DNA from 4 places in the Streptosporangium sp. NBC_01810 genome. Region 1 is predicted to be linked to each of the others. Evidence: riboswitches for the same ligand, from Rfam matches in the RefSeq annotation. Region 1 holds a riboswitch; each other region holds the start of a gene.

Region 1 (4,674 bases):
CACCGCCAGAACCATGATCGCTGTCAGCGCGGTGCCGACGCCCAGGCTCTTGATCCGGTCGACGGTCCAGGTCGGCCAGGTCTGGGTGGACAGCCCGAAGTCGCGCAGATAGGTCTCCGACCACATCCCCAGCGGCCAGCGCAGCATCGCGACGGCCACCGACAGCGCCAGCACGCCGAGCAGCGCCCGCAACCACCACGGTCCCCGCAGCCGGCCGACGAGCCGCGCGCCCAGCGGGGTGCCCACCAGCACCCCCGCCACCACCAGCGTCAGGCCGAGGGAGAGGTAACCCGGTACGCTGACCAGCTTGTCGAACGCCTCGGACCTGGCGATCTGCTCGGCGGTGAAGTCGCGTGCCGGATCGGGGACGACGACCGGGGCCCGCTTGCTCAGCGCCCGCCAGGGCGTGGTGAACGCCACGACCGCCAGCGTGACCACCCCCAGCACGGCCAGCGCCCACCCCGCCGGCCGCACATCCGAGGGCGCGTCCTTCGTGCTCAGCGTCATCAAACACCTCCAGCGTGGAGCCCCGCCCCCTGATCACGGGGAGGGCACAAGAATGTCAGGCGAGTTCCTTTCCGAGGTAGTCGCGCCACGCCTCGGTGAGTTCGGCCGGCGACAGGCCGAGCGTGCCGGCGACATCGCCACCGTAGAGCCTCACCAGGGCCTTCTCGCCGAAGCGCTCCGCGATGAACCGGCAGGCGAGCCAGGCCTCCTCGTATGCCTGCGCGAGCCGCGGGGCACCGGGGGCGAAGTCCGCGGGACCGGGAAGACGGGCGGGCAGGACTCCGGCCCGTACCTCGGCGGCCAGCTCGGCGGCGGCCTTCCGTACGGAGATCCCGGCGTCGCGGTAACCCACGTAGTCGGCGAAGCCCTCCGACAGCCACGTCGGCACCCGGCCGCCACGGGTCGCGCCGGTGGCCACGTGAACGAGCTCGTGCGTGATCACCACGTCCCTTCCGGCCGTGGTGAGCCTCGCGTAGCCGGAGGGCAGGACGATCACCCGATCCGCGGTCGCCAGCGCGGCCAGGCCGTGTGTGCTCCCGGCCCCGGCGAGCACCGCGGCCTCGGCATCGGTGGCGGGAAAAAGGATCACCGCCCGGACCGGCCCCCAGATCGCCGCGACCGCGCGGCGGGCCCGGTCGGCCCTGGCGGCCAGGTCCCGCAGGACGGCGGGCGCGACGCCGTGACCGATCACGAGGGAGTGCTCGCTCCGGACGACGACGGCGGCGCCGGGCCACAGGTCACGAAGGTCGCCGGGGAGTTCTCCGACGTCGCGGGGAGGATCGTGGGGGGCGGAAAGGTGCCGAGGGTCCCGGGAGTCGCGCGGGAGCGGCCCGGCTCCGGCCAGGAGAGGTCCCGTCCCGGCGAACGGGCCGACGCTCATCAGCGCCAGCATCCCGGCGAGCACGGCGCGGCGCCCCTTCGGGACGGACATAGCGAGTCGATGTTACTCGACCGGTATCGCACCGCACCTTGCCGGAAGCACAGAACCAGGAAGCACGGAACCAGGAAGCACGGAACCGGGCTGCCCCGCATCGCGGCCACGCGCTCGCGACCTTCGCCGGGAAACGGAGCGGCCCCGTCCCTGTTGACATGGACGGGGCCGCTGCGCCCTGCTCAGGCTCCGGGCCGGACCGCTCCGGCGAAGGAGGACCTGTAGTACCCCTTCAGCTTCACGATCCGGACCGTCTTGCCGCTGCTCGGCGAGTGGACCATCCTGCCCTCGCCGACGTACATGCCGACGTGGCCCTTTCCACTGAAGAACATCAGGTCACCGGGGCGCAGTCGGCTCCACGAGACCTTCTTCCTGATCGCCCGGTACTGGCTGTGCGTGATCCGGGGGATGGACACGCCCGCCTTGCGCCAGGCGTATTTGACGAGCCCTGAGCAGTCGAACGCGCCCGGACCGGAGGCGCCCCACCGGTACGGATCACCGACCTGCTTCTTGGCCGCCGAGACGGCCTTGCGGGCCCGAGTCTTCTGCAGGGCCGCCCTGCTCATCTTGGTCTTCACATTGGCGTCGGCCTTGGTCTTGTTCACGGCCCGGGTGTCGGTACTCTTCGTGCTCTCGACCTGCTCGGAGACGCCGGCCGCGGTGTTGACCAGGATCTCAGGGGTGCTGTCCGTCATCGCCCCGGCCGCCGTGGATCCCAGGGTGACCGCTCCGGCTGAGGCGGTCAGGGTGAGGGCGATGCCGCCGAGGGAAAGGCGGAAAAGGCGCGACAGACGGGTGTTAAACGGGGTGGTAGACAGGATTTCTCCTTGGTGCTTCCACTGATGCCTACCGGGTTAGCTGACGGGTTCGGGCTTGGAAGATGCCCTACGGCACAAATGCGCCGATTCACCCCCTGGCCACGATGTGTCGGGCCTTTTGGGTCCCCGGTTCCATACCTCCTGGCTGTATGGATTCGGCGGGCCGCCGTAATGAGGTCCGCCCCCGGCAGGGGCACGGCGGCCGGTTGGATTTCTATCGAGAAACCGGCCCGAAGACCGACATTCACCGCGACGACCTGGCTTGAACGTCGCAATGCCAGAAGTTACCCCGATTCTTCAATTTTTGGCAAAGCATTCACCGAGCAGGAAGATCGATAAGTCTTCTTGATCTTACCGTTATCCCTGCTTAATAGCCATTTATGCTATCGAGATATGACTCTCGTCACACTTCTGACATCACACCTGATAAATCGTGATTTCTGTAATATTCATCACACTTGCCGGATTATCGGGTGATCTAGTGAGAGGCCCCGCAGCTGCGGTCGCCGGCAGGCGGGTCGGCGCCGGACGCACGTGCGGGCGCCGTGATCGACTCTCCGAAGTCCGCCTCGACGAATCTCGAACCCGGCGGCGTCGAGCATCGCTTCGAGGAGCCGGCGGAAGGTGCCGTACCCGGTGCGAGGCACCGGGTACACGGGAGGCGTCGGGTACACGGCCGGCGGGGCAGGACCCCGCACCGTGCGTCAGGGGCGGACGGCTCCGGCGAGACGACGGCCGTAGGCCGACAGCGGGACGACCTTGACGACGTCGCCGGTCTGCGGGGCGTGCACGATCCGGCCGTTGCCCGCGTACATGCTGACGTGCCCCAGGCCCTCGCTGAAGATGAGGTCGCCCGGCTGGAGGTCGTTCAGTGAGACCTTGCGGCTCGCGCCCCAGCTCCACTGCTCCCAGGTGGTCCGCGGCAGGCTGACTCCCCCGCTGCGCCAGGCGGCCTGGAGGAGGCCGGAGCAGTCCCAGCCGCCGGGGCCCGTGCCACCGTACTGGTAGGGCTTGCCGACCTGCGCGAAGGCGAACTGCAGCGCGGCGCGGGCGTTGCCCGAGGCGGGGCCGGTGTACTGGATTCCGGTGCTGTCCGGGTCGCCCGCCTTGAAGACGTTGAGTTCGCGCAGGAGCTTCGTCTGGACCCTGACCATCTTGTCGGCCTTGGCCTTCTCCCTGGCCAGCTCGTCGCGCGTCTCGTCGGCCTCGCTCAGCGCACCCTTGGCCAGGTTCCTGTTGATCCGCAGCGTCTTGGTGGCCGTGTCGAAGGCGCCCAGCGACTGGGCGCGGGAAGCCGACATCTGGTCGACCGCGGCCAGGCCGCTCAGCAGCGCGCCGGGGTCGGACTGGTAGATCATGCCTTCCCAGCCGTTGATCGCACCGACCTGGTAGGTGCTGACCGCCATCGTGACGAGCTCCTTGCGCAGCCCGGCGACCTGCTCGCTCTGGCGGGCGAGTTCGCCGGTCAGCGTCATGTACTTCTTCCTGGCCCGCTTCCACTTCTCCGAGGCCTGGTTGTACTTCTCGACGACCTGATCGGCCTGCTCGTTGAGCTTCTCCAGCTTCTTCTTGGCCTGCGCGAGTGTCGGCTTCGGCTCCGCGGACGCTCCGCCCACCGGCAGCATCAGCAGTGCGAGGGCGAGCCCGGCCGCCACCGGTATCCGAATCAGTCCAACCGGCACACCAGCCACGGCCACGTCAACGCCTCCAGACTGCACAGACCTGCGGCGAATAGTACAGAACAAGTAAGGTTTAGATCACCTTTTCGCATGCTTTGCTCTACAGCCGCAGGTGGCAGCTCCGGTATCCCGGGCGAGCGCCGGGATCACCCGGTCAGCAGCCGGCGACGTCTCAGCAACCGGCGATGCCGCAGATCTTGCCGGTCATCTTTCTGGCGTCGCGCAACTGGGTGGCCCAGTCGCTCTGCGCGGGCTTGGAGTACTCTCCGGCCCAGAGGTAGACCAGGACCGCGTTGCCCTTCCTGACCAGCACGCTCCGCTCACCGCCGACCCCGGCCTTCCCTCCGTAGTAGACCTGCCCGGAGACCTTCAGCGCCTCGTCTCCGAGCCCGGTCAGGCGCGAGGAGGCGTAGCGGTAGGCGGAGCCCGCGTCGGTGTTGGAGCGGCAGGCGGTCAGGGCGGAGCGCACCTGGGCGACGGCTCCGGCGGCAGCCGCCTTCGAGCGGTACAGAATCACCTGCTCGACCTTCATGAAGTCCGGGACACCGGTGAAGGTCACCGTCCGCGCGACCACCCTGCCGGCCCTGGCCAGCGTGGCCTTGCCGCACGGGTTGACGGCCAGCCCGGCCTTCGCCGAGTTGCCGACCTTCCAGTTGGTCTCGGGGTCGTCGTCCTTCTTCGCGGCGTCCTTCTCGTACAGCAGGAAGCCCTTGGGAATGGCGGCCGTCGCGGCCGCCGC
Region 2 (4,674 bases), 4.0 Mb from region 1:
AGGCCGGTCTCGCGGTCCTGGGCGCGGACTTCGAAGTCCGCCACGCCGACGGCGCCGACCGTGCCCAGTTCCTGCCCGCGCTCGCCGACGTGGACGCGCTCATCGTGCGCAGCGCCACGCAGGTCGACGCAGAGGCGATCGCCCACGCGCCCAGGCTCCGCGTCGTCGCCCGCGCCGGTGTCGGCCTGGACAACGTCGACGTGGAGGCCGCCACCAAGGCCGGCGTCATGGTCGTCAACGCGCCGACCTCCAACATCACCAGTGCCGCCGAGCACACCGTCGCGCTGATCCTCGCCTCCGCCCGCAACGTCGCCCAGGCTCACTCCGCACTCAAGGGCGGTGAGTGGAAGCGCTCGAAGTACACCGGCGTGGAGCTCGACGAGAAGGTCGTCGCCATCCTCGGTCTCGGCAAGATCGGCCAGCTGGTCGCGCAGCGCCTCCAGCCGTTCGGCGTCGAGCTGATCGCCTACGACCCCTACCTGCAGCCGGCCCGCGCCGCGCAGATGGGCGTCCGCCTGGTCTCGCTGGAGGAGGCCCTGCGCGAGGCCGACTTCATCACGGTGCACCTGCCCAAGTCCAAGGAGACCATCGGTCTCATCGGTGACAGAGAGCTGCACGCGGTCAAGCCGAACGTCCGCCTCATCAACGTCGCCCGCGGCGGCATCATCGACGAGAACGCCCTCTACTCCGCGATCAAGGAGGGCCGCGTCGCCGGCGCCGGCATCGACGTGTTCCCGAAGGAGCCGGTCACCGACAGCCCGCTCTTCGAGCTCGACCAGGTGGTCGTCACCCCGCACCTGGGCGCCTCCACCCACGAGGCCCAGGAGAAGGCCGGCACCCAGGTGGCGCGTAGCGTGAAGCTCGCCCTGGCCGGGGAGTTCGTGCCCGACGCGGTCAACGTCCAGGGCGGCGCCGTCGCCGAGGGCGTCAAGCCGGGCCTGCCGCTGGCCGAGAAGCTCGGCCGGGTGTTCACCGCCCTCGCGGGCGAGGTCGCCACCAAGCTCGACGTCGAGGTGCGCGGCGAGATCGCCGCCCACGACGTCCGCGTACTGGAGCTGGCCGCGCTCAAGGGCGTCTTCACGGACGTGGTCGAGGACTCCGTCACCTATGTCAACGCCCCGCTGCTGGCCAAGGACCGCGGCGTCTCGGTCGAGCTGGTCACCAGCACCGAGAGCCCCGACTGGCGCAACGTCGTGACGGTCCGCGGCGTCCTCGCCGACGGCCGCGCGGTCTCGGTCTCCGGCACCCTGTCGGGTCCGAGGCAGATCATGAAGATCGTCGAGGTCAACGGCTACCAGATGGAGATCGAGCCGACCGACCACCTGTCGTTCTTCACCTACACCGACCGCCCCGGCGTCGTCGGCGTGGTCGGCCGCATCCTCGGCGACCACTCGATCAACATCGCCTCGATGCAGGTGGCCCGCGACGTCAAGGGCGGCAAGGCCCTCATCGCGCTCACCGTAGACACCGCCATCCCGGCAGAGGTGATCGACCAGATCGGTGCGGAGATCGGCGCCGACAGCGGTCGCTCGGTCGACCTGGCCGACTAGGCCCGGTAGGCAAAAGATCCACCGAGATGGCCGCCGCCCCGCAGTGCGGGGCGGCGGCCATCTTTCGTCCCGGCATGTGAGAAGTGTGTACACCGGGTGAGACGGTGCTTCGGCCGGCAGGTAACCTGAAGTGGAATGCGCCAGGTCTTACCTGCCGCGACGAGGCCTGACAGGGACAGGCCGGCAACTCGCCGGCTCCACACCACGAATCATCGGTCCGTGATCCGGATCCGTGACATCAGGCCTGGCCGGAGCCCTGATCGGAGTCTCGACCATCTTCCTTGCTCGCATGCGACCGAGACGAGATCCACCATGTACGACATGTATCCCTGGAACCGCGCCGAAGAGGTCGAGGACGAGGCCGCCGAGGCGCTCCAGACCGCCCTGGACCGCCGGGACAACGGTGGTGCTCCCATCCGCTGAACCTGATTCCCGATGCCGTCGGGATTTTTGGGGCTTTCTACCGGTTGCCGGCCGGCGTGTCCTATCCGCCGGTCGCGATTTTGATCTGTTCGGTCAGCTTGACCCCCTGCGGATCGGGGCGCACCGCGCCGACGAAGGAGGACCGGCGCCAGGCGCTGAGCTTCTCCTCCTTGACCACGTCGCCGCTCCGCGGGGCGTGGACCATGTAACCGGGCCTGGTGATCATGCCGACGTGGCCGAGGCCGCTGAAGAAGGCCAGGTCACCGGGCTTGAGATCCTTCCAGGCGATCTTCTTGGAGAAGGCCGCGTACTGGTCGTTGGTGACGCGGGGCAGTGTGATCCCGGCGGCGCCGTAGGCGCGGAGCATCAGGCCCGAGCAGTCGAAGCCGCCGTTGCCGGTGCCGCCCCAGACGTAGGGCGTGCCGCGCTTGGACATGGCCCAATTCACGGCTTTCCGCCAGGCGGGCCTGGGCGTCGCGCTTTTCAGCGCCGCCTTCAGCGTGGAGGTGCCGAGCGCGGGGGATTCGGGGGAGGGGAGGGGGGCGGCGGCCAGTGCCGCTGTCGGCGCCATGGCCGAGGCCGCGAACACCGCGGCGCCGGAGACGAGGATGGACAGGACGCGAGAGTACATCTTGCCGGACAGGATGATTCCTTCCATAGGGCCGGCCGGGTGAGCTGTCGGGCTCGGGCGTGGAGGCCGCCCTACGGTGCGCGAGCGCACCGATTCGCCCCAAGGAATCCCGTGATGGCGGCCGGGAACGCGCTCCGGGGGAGGAGCGGGTTCCCGGGGGCCGGGTGGATCCCGGAAAAAGTGGTTCCCCGGCTCCGTACGGGCCGATAAGGGGATGGTCCGTACGGATTAGGCATCAATGTGAATGGGGAGGACGATAACGAAACCTCGCGAAACGGTCAATAGGGAGTAAAAAAGGACAAAGTGATCACATGTGGACGTGTGGACGTGTTGACGTGTCCGAAGAGTGAGACCGGTGTTCGATCACCGAGACGGACAGGTAAGGTGCCTGCATGGATTCGCGTAACATTCGCCTGGCGGTCATCCCCGGGGACGGGATCGGAGTCGAGGTCGTCACCGAGGGACTGAAGGTCCTCGAAGCGGTCGGCACCAAGATGGAGACCACCACGTACGACCTCGGAGCCAAGCGCTACCACGAGACCGGCGAGACCCTGCCCGACCCGCTCCTCGACGAGCTACGCGGATACGACGCGATCCTGCTCGGCGCGGTCGGCGACCCCAGCGTGCCCCCGGGCATCCTGGAGCGCGATCTGCTGCTCAAGCTCCGCTTCCAGCTCGACCACTACGTGAACCTCCGCCCGGTCAAGCTCTTCCCCGGCGTCGAGACGCCGCTGGGCAATGCCCGCCCCGAGGACATCGACATGATCGTCATCCGCGAGGGCACCGAGGGCCTGTACGCCGGAGCCGGCGGCGTCCTGCGCCGCGGCACGCCGCACGAGATCGCCACCCAGGAATCGCTGAACACCGCCTACGGGGTCGAGCGTGTGGTGCGCTACGCCTTCGAGAAGGCCGTGGCCCGCCCCCGCAAGAAGCTGACGCTGGTCCACAAGACCAATGTGCTCACCTACGCAGGCGACCTCTGGGCCCGCACGTTCGACCGGGTCAGCCTGGAGTATCCCGAGGTCCAGACCGACTACTGCCACATCGACGCGGCCTCGATGTTCTTCGTCAGCCAGCCGGAGCGCTTCGACGTGATCGTCACCGACAACCTCTTCGGCGACATCATCACCGACATCGGCGCGGCGATCGCCGGTGGCATCGGCCTGGCGGCCAGCGGCAACGTCAACCCCGACCGCACCGCGCCGAGCATGTTCGAGCCGGTCCACGGCAGCGCCCCCGACATCGCGGGCCAGGGCAAGGCCGACCCGACCGCCACGATCCTGTCGGTCGCCATGCTCCTGGACCACCTGGGCCTGGCCGACGAGGCGGCCCGGGTCGAGCAGGCCGTCGCCGACGACCTGCTCGAGCGGCTGGCCGGCTGGGCCGGCCGGACCACCCAGGAGATCGGTGACGACATCACCGCGCGAGTAGCCGGCTGAGGAAGCCGCCCCCTCGACTCTGACGCGCCCGGCGGCTCTCTGAGCCGCCGGGCGCGTTTTTGTTTCCTCCGCACTGCCGGTTTGCGGCATGGATGCAGTAGTTTCCCGTTACCCGGTCCAACGCAGAATGGACCCGAGGTAAGCCAGACATCAAGATAAGGATCCGCGTCATGACCACCGCTCAGAAGCTCAGCTTCGACGTGCAGCTCTCCGACCACGCTCGTACCGCGGCCGAGCGCGAGCAGGTAATGGCGACTCCGGGGTTCGGTCAGGTCTTCACCGATCACATGATCTCGATCGACTACACCGAGGGCGAGGGCTGGCACGACGCCCGGCTCATGCCGTACGGCCCGCTCAGCCTCGACCCCGCGACCGCGGTCTTCCACTACGCGCAGGAGCTCTTCGAGGGCATGAAGGCGTACCGCCAGCAGAACGGTGCGATCGTGACCTTCCGCCCCGAGGCCAACGCCGCCCGCTTCAACACCTCCGCGCTGCGGATGGCCATGCCCGAGCTGCCCGAGGAGACGTTCGTCGAGTCGCTGGAACTGCTCGTCCAGACCGACCGCGAGTGGGTTCCGACCAGGCCCGGACACAGCCTCTACCTGCGCCCCTTCATGATCGCCACGCAGCC
Region 3 (4,674 bases), 2.2 Mb from region 1:
TTCGTCTCGGGCGACGCGGTCAAGGACGACGGATTCGTCCGCACGGCGGGGGCCAAGGCCGCCGAGGGTGCGGTTCTCACCTGCCCGTGCCGGCCGCCGGAGGAGGATCCCGGGTTCGCCCGGCGCTACCGGATCCGTTTCGACCACGACCCGGGCACCTACAGCGCGGAGGCCTACGACGCCGCCACCGTCTTCCTTCGGGGCATCGACGCAGGCAGGACGCGACGCTCTGACATGGAGGAGTTTGTCGACGGCCACTCCGGCGCCGGTATCACTACGAAGATCCGATTCAACGGCGACGGCGAGCTCGCCAGATCCTCGGTCACGGTGTGGGCCTATCGGGTCCGCGGCGGCCGGATCGTCGCCGACGACAGGCCGATCCCCGGAAACTGACCGCACAGGAGATCAGAGATCATGACAAGCACCCCGATCGCTTATCGGATCCCCGGCCCGACCGCGTCGCCCCCCCTCACGAGGTCACCGTCCGCCGGACGCCACGACTGCGCGAGCGGCAACGTCCACCGCGCCCTCGCGGAGGCTCCGATCGGCGGGTACGGCATGCTGGAGGCGGCGCTCGCCTGGCAACATCTGCGCCCTGCCGGACCCGGGAACACCGGCGGGGGGACACCCGCCACAGCGTCGCGTCATCTTCCCGTCGTGGAGACGCGCAGCGAGGCGGTGGCGGCACGGATCGCCCGGCTGCTGTCAGGGCTGGCCTGGGCCATCGTCACCCAGGCCGACGCCGGCGACACCGGCTTCAAGCGGTCGCCGGCCGTGCGCGTCGAGGTACCCAGAACACTACACCGTAGGGTCCTGCGGGCGTTGACCAACGCGTGGCGCGACGCCCGGCGGCAGTTCGACCCGCGCGTCCCGGGCACCGCCACCGACGACGACGCGGCCATCGCCCTGTGGCGCATGGGCATTCTCGTCGCCGGGCTCGGTCCCAGCCACAACATGGTCTACCTGCATACCGGCACGTCCACGATGGCCGAGATGATGGCAGCCGCCGCCAGGCGTCTCGGACTCACCCCGATCGTGGACAATGTCCACGGCGCTCCGGCGGTAGCCCTCTACCACCTGGGTGAGGTGCACTGGCTGCTCGCGGAAGCGGGAGCGGGAGGCGCGGCGACCGGGTGGGTGCGCGGCGGCCGTCCCGCCGGTGCCGCCGGTACCGGCGTCGGACCCTGGCCGTGAAATAGGCCTGACCGCCGAGCAGTTCGGAACCGTCCCTGCTCGGGCTGGTCCGGAACCTGCTGCGGCAGCGCACCACGCGCTGGTACAGTCAGTCGCGGTCGAACGCGTGAGCGATAACCAAGCTCGCAACCTTGGCCATTACTCACCGCCGGGAGGGCGGAGCCCACGTCACCCGGAACGGGATCGTGGGCTGGGGCGTGGAAACCCCCGTAAACGGGGCCGGAAGGTGAACCGCCAAGCAACAGCATCGCGACCATGCGCAGAGCCGCACGGTTGGGACGGCTGGAATCCCCCGGATTCATCCGTGGGGAGCGCTTCAAGCGAAGGAGTCGCGAAGGCGGCCGGGGGAACGCCGTCAGGGGCTCCGCGCGAGCGAGCGGAGCCCCTGGACGAGTGCGGATCGGCCCGCGTTCACCGGCGGGGGCCGGGTGCCCGCCCCATGGGGGATGGTGCGGGCGGCGGGTGTGGATCAGTTGGAGTAGACGGGGTAGCCGTAGCCGACGACCTGGGAGACGGGCCGGATGCGCTGCTCGACGTTGCCGTTGCCGGTATTGCCCTCGATCGTGGTGATCGTGCCGTCTCCGTTGTCCTTCTTCACGAAGCCGACATGGTCGATGCCGTCAATGCTCTTGCTACCGGCCCAGTCGAAGTAGACGACGGCGCCGGGGGTGGGGGTGGTGCCCCAGTGCTTGTTCTCCTTGAACCACTTGGCGTGGGTGACGGTGTAGGCGTCCCAGCCCATCGTGGGCCGGATGCCGGCCATCTCGCCGACCCAGGAGACGAACATCGCGCACCAAGGGGCGTTGGCGTAGCCGCGCAGGGTGCCGCCGTCGCGGGCGACGGTCTCCTGGGCGCGCGGGGAGGACATGTACCACGAGTGGAACTTGGTCCCGCCGCCCTGGGCGTTCTCGTGGACGCCGATCTGCTTGGAGGCGAGGTCCAGGACCTGCGCGGCGGAGACCTTGGGCAGCCTCTCGGCCGCGGTCTCGAGCGGGGTGCTCGCGAGCCTGTTCTGCGAGGCATCGGAGACCTTCGCGTCGGCGGGCGGCGCGTTCAGGGCGGTGTGGCTGTCGGCCAGGGCGGCGGAGCCCACGGAGCCGGTCGCCAGGACGACGCAGGCGCCCAGGAGGGCGCTCACCACGCGGGGGGCGCTGAGGGTGGGGGTGAGGCGGTTCTTGGTCATACTGGGGTTCGACTCCTTGCTTCGCTTCCATGCCGCCTACCGGGTTAGCTGACGGGTTCGGGCTGGGAAGTGCCCTACGGCGCGAGAACGCGCTGATTCACCCCAGGAACGTGGTTCCCCGGTTCCGCAGACCTCGCGGATTCGGCGGCCGTGCTCACCGCGGGCGGGGGTTCCGCCCAGGTGGAGCGCGGTCGGGCAATGTGACGGCAATGCGTAGACCTATACAGACCCAGACATTTGCCATGAACAGGACGAACGTACGTCACCCGGGCAGACGATTACAAGTAGGACACATTGCTCTGACTTGGTAAAACGTCAGATTTGAGGGGTTGGGGCGGGAAGTCGCTTGGTCGGGGAAGGGGGTGGATCGCGCCCGTTCCCGGCCGGTCGCGTCGGCTGGGGTCGCCGCGCCGTCATGGGCGGGATCCCCTGTTTTTCCGGTGCTCCGGGCGTGTGGTACCCGCCGGTGGACCGCCTGTCCCGGGGTGCTACGGCATGATCGGGGGCCCATGGGTAGGAGGGGACGGGTCGACTTTTTCTTGAACAAGTATTCGATGGTAAAAAGTGCGGAGAGGCTGCGTCCCTCCCCCTCGGGAGGCTCGAACATGGTCCGGCGACAGGGTGCTGCCCCGAAGACGGCCTCGCCCCGAAGACGATCATGACGGACGCGCGTGGGCGGCTGTTCACCCGCAGTTCCCAGGCGCTTAAGGCCACCGGGTTAGCTTGGGTCAGTCGTGAACGGGTCATTACCCGGCGTGGAGGACGGTCGAGACCACGCGCGGGAGCAGGGTTCGGCCATCGCCTGGGTGGAATCCCCGCTGCAGATGCTCTGCGCCGTGGAGGCCCACCACGCAGGGCTGCTCGGCGCCCGCAGCCACCTCGTGCCCAGGGCGAGGCTACGCCCCCTGGCCGTGACGGGACGTGAGCTCGGCCGCCTCACCCTGCCGCCGGGCCTGGAGCTCACCGCCGCGCGGCCGGACATGCCCAGGCCGCGCCGGGGCGCGACCTGGGCGGTGGGCGACGCCTTCTCCGGCAAGGTCCAGCTCCGCTGGCTCACCGGGCTCCCTGGCCGGATCGTGATCGTCGACGACGGGCTGGCCACCATCAGGCTCCTGGAGCTGCTCGTCGGCCACGCGGGTACGCCCCTGCTGAGAGCCAGGGGAAAGGCGGGACGGTTCAGAACCGTCCTCGGTGCGGCGGCCGGACTCAGGTTGCGCGCCGCCGCCCGCTCGGGGCGGTTGTCGATCTTCACAGCGCTGCCCGTCCCCGTGGACCTGGCGAAGGCCGTACGGGCGGGAGGGGCCGAGCTGGTCACCCACGACTTCGCCTGGCTGCGGTCACAACCGCTGCGCAGGCCACGTCCCGAGGAGCGCACGGTCGTCCTCGGCACCTCGCTGGTCCGCAACGGCCTGATCCATCGAGACCACTACCTCGGCTGGCTGGCCGCTCTCGGCTCGGCCGGGCCGGTGGCCTACTTCCCGCACCGCAGGGAGGACCCCCACGATCTCGCCGGTGTCGGGGAGCAGCCCGGCATCACCGTCTACGACGGTGGGATCCCCGCCGAGATCACTCTGCGCGGGCTGGCCGCCGGGCAGCGGGTGCTGAGCCTGCCGTCCACCGCGGTCACCTCCCTGCGGGTCCTGCTCTCGGCCAGGGGCGTCTCGATCGAGACGGTTGACGTCCCGGACGAGTGGTGGACGGCGGAGGCGGCCCCCTCGCTCCGCTCCCACCTGTCGATGTTCGCCCATCACGACACGGGAGCCACCGGGGCATGACCTTGTGACCTTGTGACCTCGTGACCTCATGGCCTCGCGGCCGGAGCCCGAGGGCGCGCCGCCCCCGGGATGCGAGCCGCGCCGTGTCCACCCATGTGAAACCGGATATGCACCCGGGGGATCCCCGTTGGAGGTTCTCGTTGAAGGTCCTGGCCGTGGCCGATTCCGACTCCTACCTGAAGTGGGCGGCCTGCCTGCTGCGGGACCTGCCCTCGGGATGTGTGCGGGAGTTGGCGGTCATCCGCACCCCCATCACCCCGTCCCCGGCGCAGATCCGCGCCGCGGTCGCGGGCTCGTCGGAGGATCCGCCCGTGCTCTCGGCCCGCGCGCTGCGCCGGGCGGCGGAGCGGTTCAGGCCTGACGTGGTGCTCGCCGCCTGCACCGGGCCCGTGGTGGACGTGCTGGTCAGTGAGGTGCTGGCCGGGTTGCGGCCACGGCCCGTGTTCGTCTCGGGCCTTCCGGGCATCTCCGTCCCCGCCACCGAGAAGGCCTGGCTGTTTCGCAGCGGATGCGAGCTGTTCG
Region 4 (4,674 bases), 3.4 Mb from region 1:
AACTGCCCAACGTCGTTCAGGGGCGGCCGGTGAAGGAGAACCAGGCGAAGAACCGGCGAGTGGAGATCGTCTTCAATGCCAAGCGGTGATCCTGGTCCGGCGCACCGGCGCACCGGCGCACCGAGATCTGCTCCGTCATGCTCGACGCGGGATGTCAAACAAAGGGGCGGGAGAGGCCGCGCCCGAAGTGGTTTCCTTCCCGGCCCGTGTCCGGAAGATCTTTCCCACCTTTGCGATAGTTGCGCGTCGTCCTTCGCCCCGTATCGTCCCCAACAGTGATCCCGATTGTGCGAGGAAGGATCGGCATGGCCGACGATGTGGTGCGACGTGTTTTCCAGTCCGTCGACTCGTTCGACCCCGACGAGTTCGTGCGGTTGCTGGCCGAGGACGCCACGTTGGTGTTCGGCAATGCCGAGCCGACGACGGGACGCGAGGCCATCGCCGCCGGGTTGCGGGTGTTCTTCTCCACCATCGGCGGCCTGCGGCACCGGATCGTCAGAAACTGGCAGGTGGACGCCGACATCATCGCCGAGACCGAGGTGACCTACCGGCGGCTCGACGGCAAGGATGTCAGCGTCGTAGCCGTATCGATCTGGCGCACCCGCGACGACGGTCTGATCTCGGACTACCGCATATTCGTCGACCTCGCACCCGTCTACATGGTCTAGGTATGCTCCCTCGCGCCACGCGGGAGGCAGGGCGAGGTCTGTCGGCCCCGGGTGCTCCCTCGCGTGGGAGCACCCGGCCTGGTCGTGTCTCGTCAGCCTTTGGCCCCTGAGGTGCGGAGGGGGAGGTGCCCGAGAAATCGCAGGTCAGCGCGTCGTGGCATTAGTACATCGAGATGTGCGGGTGGTCGTAGTGGTTGGCGGTGACGCCGCCGCGGTTGGACATGACCCTCCAGCCGGAGCCGTGGTTGATGCGCTGGCGCCAGATCACGTACTTCACCCCGAGCTTGGACTTGTTCTTGATGGCCCAGGCGGAGATCTCGTCGCCGAGCCGGATGTTGGCGGCTGTGGGCATCGTGCCGCCGGCGCTCATCATGAAGTCGCAGGCGCGGCCGAGGGGGTGCTCGCCGCCGTCGTTCGCGGACCGGTAGCAACCGACGGCGTACGGGAGGTTGAAACGCCTCTTGAGGGCCTCACGCATGATCCGGGTCCGGTCGGTGATGTTGTCGGCGCCGGTGGGGAGTTGCGGGGCCCAGCTGCCGTCGGAGCGGCGCCCGGAGCCGACGGGGGCGAGCCGGTCGAGCCTGTTCTTGATGTCCTTGATCAGATCTTCGAGCTCGTCGCGCTGGGTCTGCATCTCCCTGGCCTCCTCACCGATTTCGTCGGTGAGTCTGGCTGTCGTCTCGGTTGCCCTCTTCCTGCGTTCGAGGCTCTCGGCGAAGCCCTGCAGGTGCGCGCTCTGCTGGGCGGTGAGCTGCTCCATCACCGCGGTTCCGCCCATGTCGTCGGAGAACAGCAGCGCGGGCAGGCCCCCGGTGCTGCTCTGGTAGCGGAGCTGAACTATGGAGTCGACCTGCTTTTCCGCCTCGGCGTAGAGATCGGAGGCCCTGGCCAGGTTCTGCTTGGCGACGGTCTCGGCCTTCTGCGCTTTCTTGAGGGACTCGCGCTTGGCCGCGTAGGCCTCGATCAGTCCGTCCACCTTCTTGTTGATCTTGGCCAGCTCGGCACGGAGCTTGGCCTCGGTCGGCTTGGGCTCCGCGCTTCCCGCGGTGGGGGCACCGAGGGTGAACGCGGCGATCAGGCTCAGGCAGAGGACCAGAGTCGCATGCCGACGGAACGTGGGGGACGGAGCCGCCACGAACTCTCCTCTCCTTCCGCCTACCGGGTTAGCTGACGGGTTCGGGCTGGAGGACGCCCTTCCACCGAAGTGGTTTCACCCCAGGTGCGGTGGTTCCCCGGCTCCCGGGCGATGCGCCTGGGATTAGGCATATCGGCTGTTGCAGCCGATGTGGGAAGGATAGTAGTGGTAAACACAAGGTCGCGCGACCTCAAGACGAGACCAATTAGTGATTAATTCGTGACAGCAGAGCGCAGAAGGTGTGCTGCCTCCTCGGGCAGCACGTCGTTCACGAAGGCGCCCATGGCCGACTCGGAGCCGGCGAGATATTTCAGCTTGTCCGGCGCGCGACGGATGCTGAACAGCTCCATGTGCGCGTACGACAGGTCACGACCGGTGTTGACCGGCGCCTGGTGCCAGGCCGCGATGTAGGGCATGGGCACGCCGAACAGCCCGTCGAGGCGGCGGAGCACGTCGGTGTAGAGCGGTCCGAACGCCGCGCGCTCCACGGGCTCCAGCCCGACCAGGTCGGGGACCTGCCGGTGGGGGTAGAGATGAACCTCCACCGGCCAGCGCGCCGCGGCCGGGACGAACGCCGTCCAGTGCTCGTTCGAGGCCAGGCGTCGTCGCGGAGGTCGAAGTAGAACAGCTCCCGGCCGTCGGCCAGGTGGGTGATCGTACGCTTCATCGGCCGATGTTCTCGCTCTCCAGCTGCGGCTCTGTGATGATCAGCTCCCCCACCGAGGCGGCGAGTTCCTCGCGGGCCTCCTCGGTCAGGCTGGAATCGGTGATCACGATGTGGGCCTGGGCCAGCTCGGCGATCGTGCTGATGCCGACCGTGCCCCACTTGGTGTGGTCGGCGAGCACCACCAGGCGGTGCGCGGAGGCGATCAGCTCGCGGTTGGTCTCGGCCTCCAGCAGGTTGGGTGTGGTGAACCCGGCGCGGGCGCTCATCCCGTGCACGCCGAGGAAGAGGGTGTCGACATGGAGTCCTCGGATCGCCGAGACGGCGACCGGGCCGACCAGCGCGTCGGAGGGGGTGCGGACCCCGCCGGTGAGCACGACCGTGCGGTCGGCCTTGGGGGAGCGGTGGAAGACGTCGGAGATTCGGACCGAGTTGGTGATCACGGTCAGCTCGGGCACGTCGACCACGTGGTGGGCGAGCGTCCAGGTCGTGGTGCCCGCGGAGAGCGCGATGGCGGTGGCGGGCCGAACGAGCCGGGCGGCCTGCTGGGCGATCATCTCCTTCTCCGCCTGCCGGCGCGCAGACTTGGCGGCGAAGCCCGGTTCCTCGGTCGAGCCGGGTCCGGCGGCGGTGGCGCCACCGTGGACCTTCTCCACCAGTCCGCGCTCGGAGAGCACCTCAAGGTCGCGCCGGATCGTCATGTCGGACACCCCGAGCTCTCGGACGAGATCGGCGACCCTGACTCCGCCCCTGCTCCGCACCCTCTCCAGGATCGCCTGCTGCCGCTGCTGGGCGAGCATTGACTCACTCCCTTTAATTCACCAGATTCCACCAAAATACCACGGCGAGTACTGTTGAATTGTGGTGGTCGCCTGCTCACAGCCGCTCAAGCTCCGCCATGATGTTCGCTCTCGCCGTCTCCTCCAGATCGGCGATGTGGAAGATCACCGGAAGGTCGAGCAGCGAGCGCAGCACCGCGGCCCTGCCGGACCTGAAAGCGTCGTCAGGCACGAAGGCGTACTCCTCACGCACGGCGGCCGCGTAGGCGGCGTAGGCCTCCGGTGACGCGCCCAGGATCGCCAGGTCCGCGTCGGACAGCACGGCCCCGTCCGAGTCGCCCGGTGCGGGGGCATGTGTGACGGTCAGCCTGACCAGCCGGGTGACCGTGGCCACCGCCTCAGGGGACAGCCCCGTCTCCGGCAGCGCGCGCTCGGCCAGGATGGCGCTCCGCTCCTCGTTGTCGCCACGCCGCGGGTCGTAGACGGCGTCGTGGAACCAGGCCGCCAGCCGTACGAGGTCCGGGTGCTCGGCGTGGGAGGCCAGGATGTCGATGTGGGCGAGCACGGCCTCCAGATGGGTGGTGGTGTGATATCTGCGGTGCGGCTCGTCGTAACGAGTGATCAGTTCGCGGCCGAGGGGCTCGGCCTCGGGGCCGGTCAGGGACCGCCAGCGGGCCATCAGCTTCTCGCTCATGGGGGCGAGCCTAGAACCTGGCCGACGAGCCTGGAACCTGGCCGACGAGCCTGGAACCTGGCCGAAAGGGAGGACCCACGACTCCGCCCGTCAGGTTCAAGGCGGACACGCCCGCAGGAGGCGCGGATCGTCAAGGTTGGGGAAACGCACTCACCGGAGCAGGGCGGATCGTGGTTCGGGCCTTGTGCGCCGGGCGTCGTGGGAGGAACGTGAAGGTCTGAATCGGTGGCATCGCGTCTCGCGCGGATCAGGAATCACGGAGGCCGGCACTTGCGGGACCTGGAAGAACCTGAAGGAAGGGGTGGCCGGCATGGCCAGAAGATCGCGTAAGGGCAAGGCCCGCAAGAAGCACAAGGCCAACCACGGCAAGCGGCCGACCGCTCGCTAGCCCTGTATTCCGCACGTGACCCCGATTGACCTGGGGTGATTACCCGCTGCACTGGATCATATATAGCTGCTGACCTGCGACGACGCGGCACGTGCGGAAAACGAGGCTAGCCGCGTACCTGATCTCTCAGGGCAGTACAGCCGGCCGTTCGGTCCGGGCACGAGACCATCCCGGTCTCGCGGATGGGAGCGGACGGGGACGGACGGTCAGGCGCGGCGGCCCCAGGAGGCCAGCAGCCGGGTCTGCGCGTCGGTGTCGGAGGGCACCTTCCGGTGCTCTCCGACCTGGTGCTCTCCGGTGGCCGACGCCTGCCGGTAGCCGGGTCCCGCGTCGGCGAACCAGGTGG

The links. A riboswitch is a leader RNA that binds a small molecule or an ion and turns the genes downstream of it on or off. The one in region 1 is predicted to bind cyclic di-AMP.
Region 2: it holds a riboswitch for cyclic di-AMP, as region 1 does, so the genes downstream of both, OIE13_RS01085 (C40 family peptidase) here and OIE13_RS18430 (C40 family peptidase) in region 1, are expected to answer to the same signal.
Region 3: it holds a riboswitch for cyclic di-AMP, as region 1 does, so the genes downstream of both, OIE13_RS09475 (CHAP domain-containing protein) here and OIE13_RS18430 (C40 family peptidase) in region 1, are expected to answer to the same signal.
Region 4: it holds a riboswitch for cyclic di-AMP, as region 1 does, so the genes downstream of both, OIE13_RS03875 (coiled-coil domain-containing protein) here and OIE13_RS18430 (C40 family peptidase) in region 1, are expected to answer to the same signal.

Annotation. Positions count from the first base shown of each region.
Region 1 is NZ_CP109070.1:4,269,586-4,274,259, forward strand. It holds gene OIE13_RS18420 (M48 family metallopeptidase) at 1-507, opposite strand, end outside; gene OIE13_RS18425 (hypothetical protein) at 563-1,438, opposite strand; gene OIE13_RS18430 (C40 family peptidase) at 1,621-2,133, opposite strand; cyclic di-AMP (ydaO/yuaA leader) riboswitch at 2,267-2,427, opposite strand; gene OIE13_RS18435 (C40 family peptidase) at 2,961-3,938, opposite strand; gene OIE13_RS18440 (hypothetical protein) at 4,108-4,674, opposite strand, start outside.
Region 2 is NZ_CP109070.1:246,573-251,246, forward strand. It holds gene serA (phosphoglycerate dehydrogenase) at 1-1,550, shown strand, start outside; gene OIE13_RS01085 (C40 family peptidase) at 2,035-2,631, opposite strand; cyclic di-AMP (ydaO/yuaA leader) riboswitch at 2,619-2,849, opposite strand; gene OIE13_RS01090 (3-isopropylmalate dehydrogenase) at 2,997-4,043, shown strand; gene OIE13_RS01095 (branched-chain amino acid aminotransferase) at 4,214-4,674, shown strand, end outside.
Region 3 is NZ_CP109070.1:2,072,803-2,077,476, forward strand. It holds gene OIE13_RS09465 (branched-chain amino acid ABC transporter substrate-binding protein) at 1-393, shown strand, start outside; gene OIE13_RS09470 (hypothetical protein) at 415-1,194, shown strand; gene OIE13_RS09475 (CHAP domain-containing protein) at 1,664-2,377, opposite strand; cyclic di-AMP (ydaO/yuaA leader) riboswitch at 2,396-2,534, opposite strand; gene OIE13_RS09480 (hypothetical protein) at 3,112-4,152, shown strand; gene OIE13_RS09485 (DUF6716 putative glycosyltransferase) at 4,293-4,674, shown strand, end outside.
Region 4 is NZ_CP109070.1:827,243-831,916, forward strand. It holds gene OIE13_RS03865 (OmpA family protein) at 1-89, shown strand, start outside; gene OIE13_RS03870 (nuclear transport factor 2 family protein) at 306-668, shown strand; gene OIE13_RS03875 (coiled-coil domain-containing protein) at 829-1,803, opposite strand; cyclic di-AMP (ydaO/yuaA leader) riboswitch at 1,807-1,943, opposite strand; partial or broken gene OIE13_RS03880 (galactose-1-phosphate uridylyltransferase) at 2,016-2,408, opposite strand; gene OIE13_RS03885 (DeoR/GlpR family DNA-binding transcription regulator) at 2,467-3,267, opposite strand; gene OIE13_RS03890 (HD domain-containing protein) at 3,344-3,940, opposite strand; gene OIE13_RS03895 (TIGR03086 family metal-binding protein) at 4,535-4,674, opposite strand, start outside.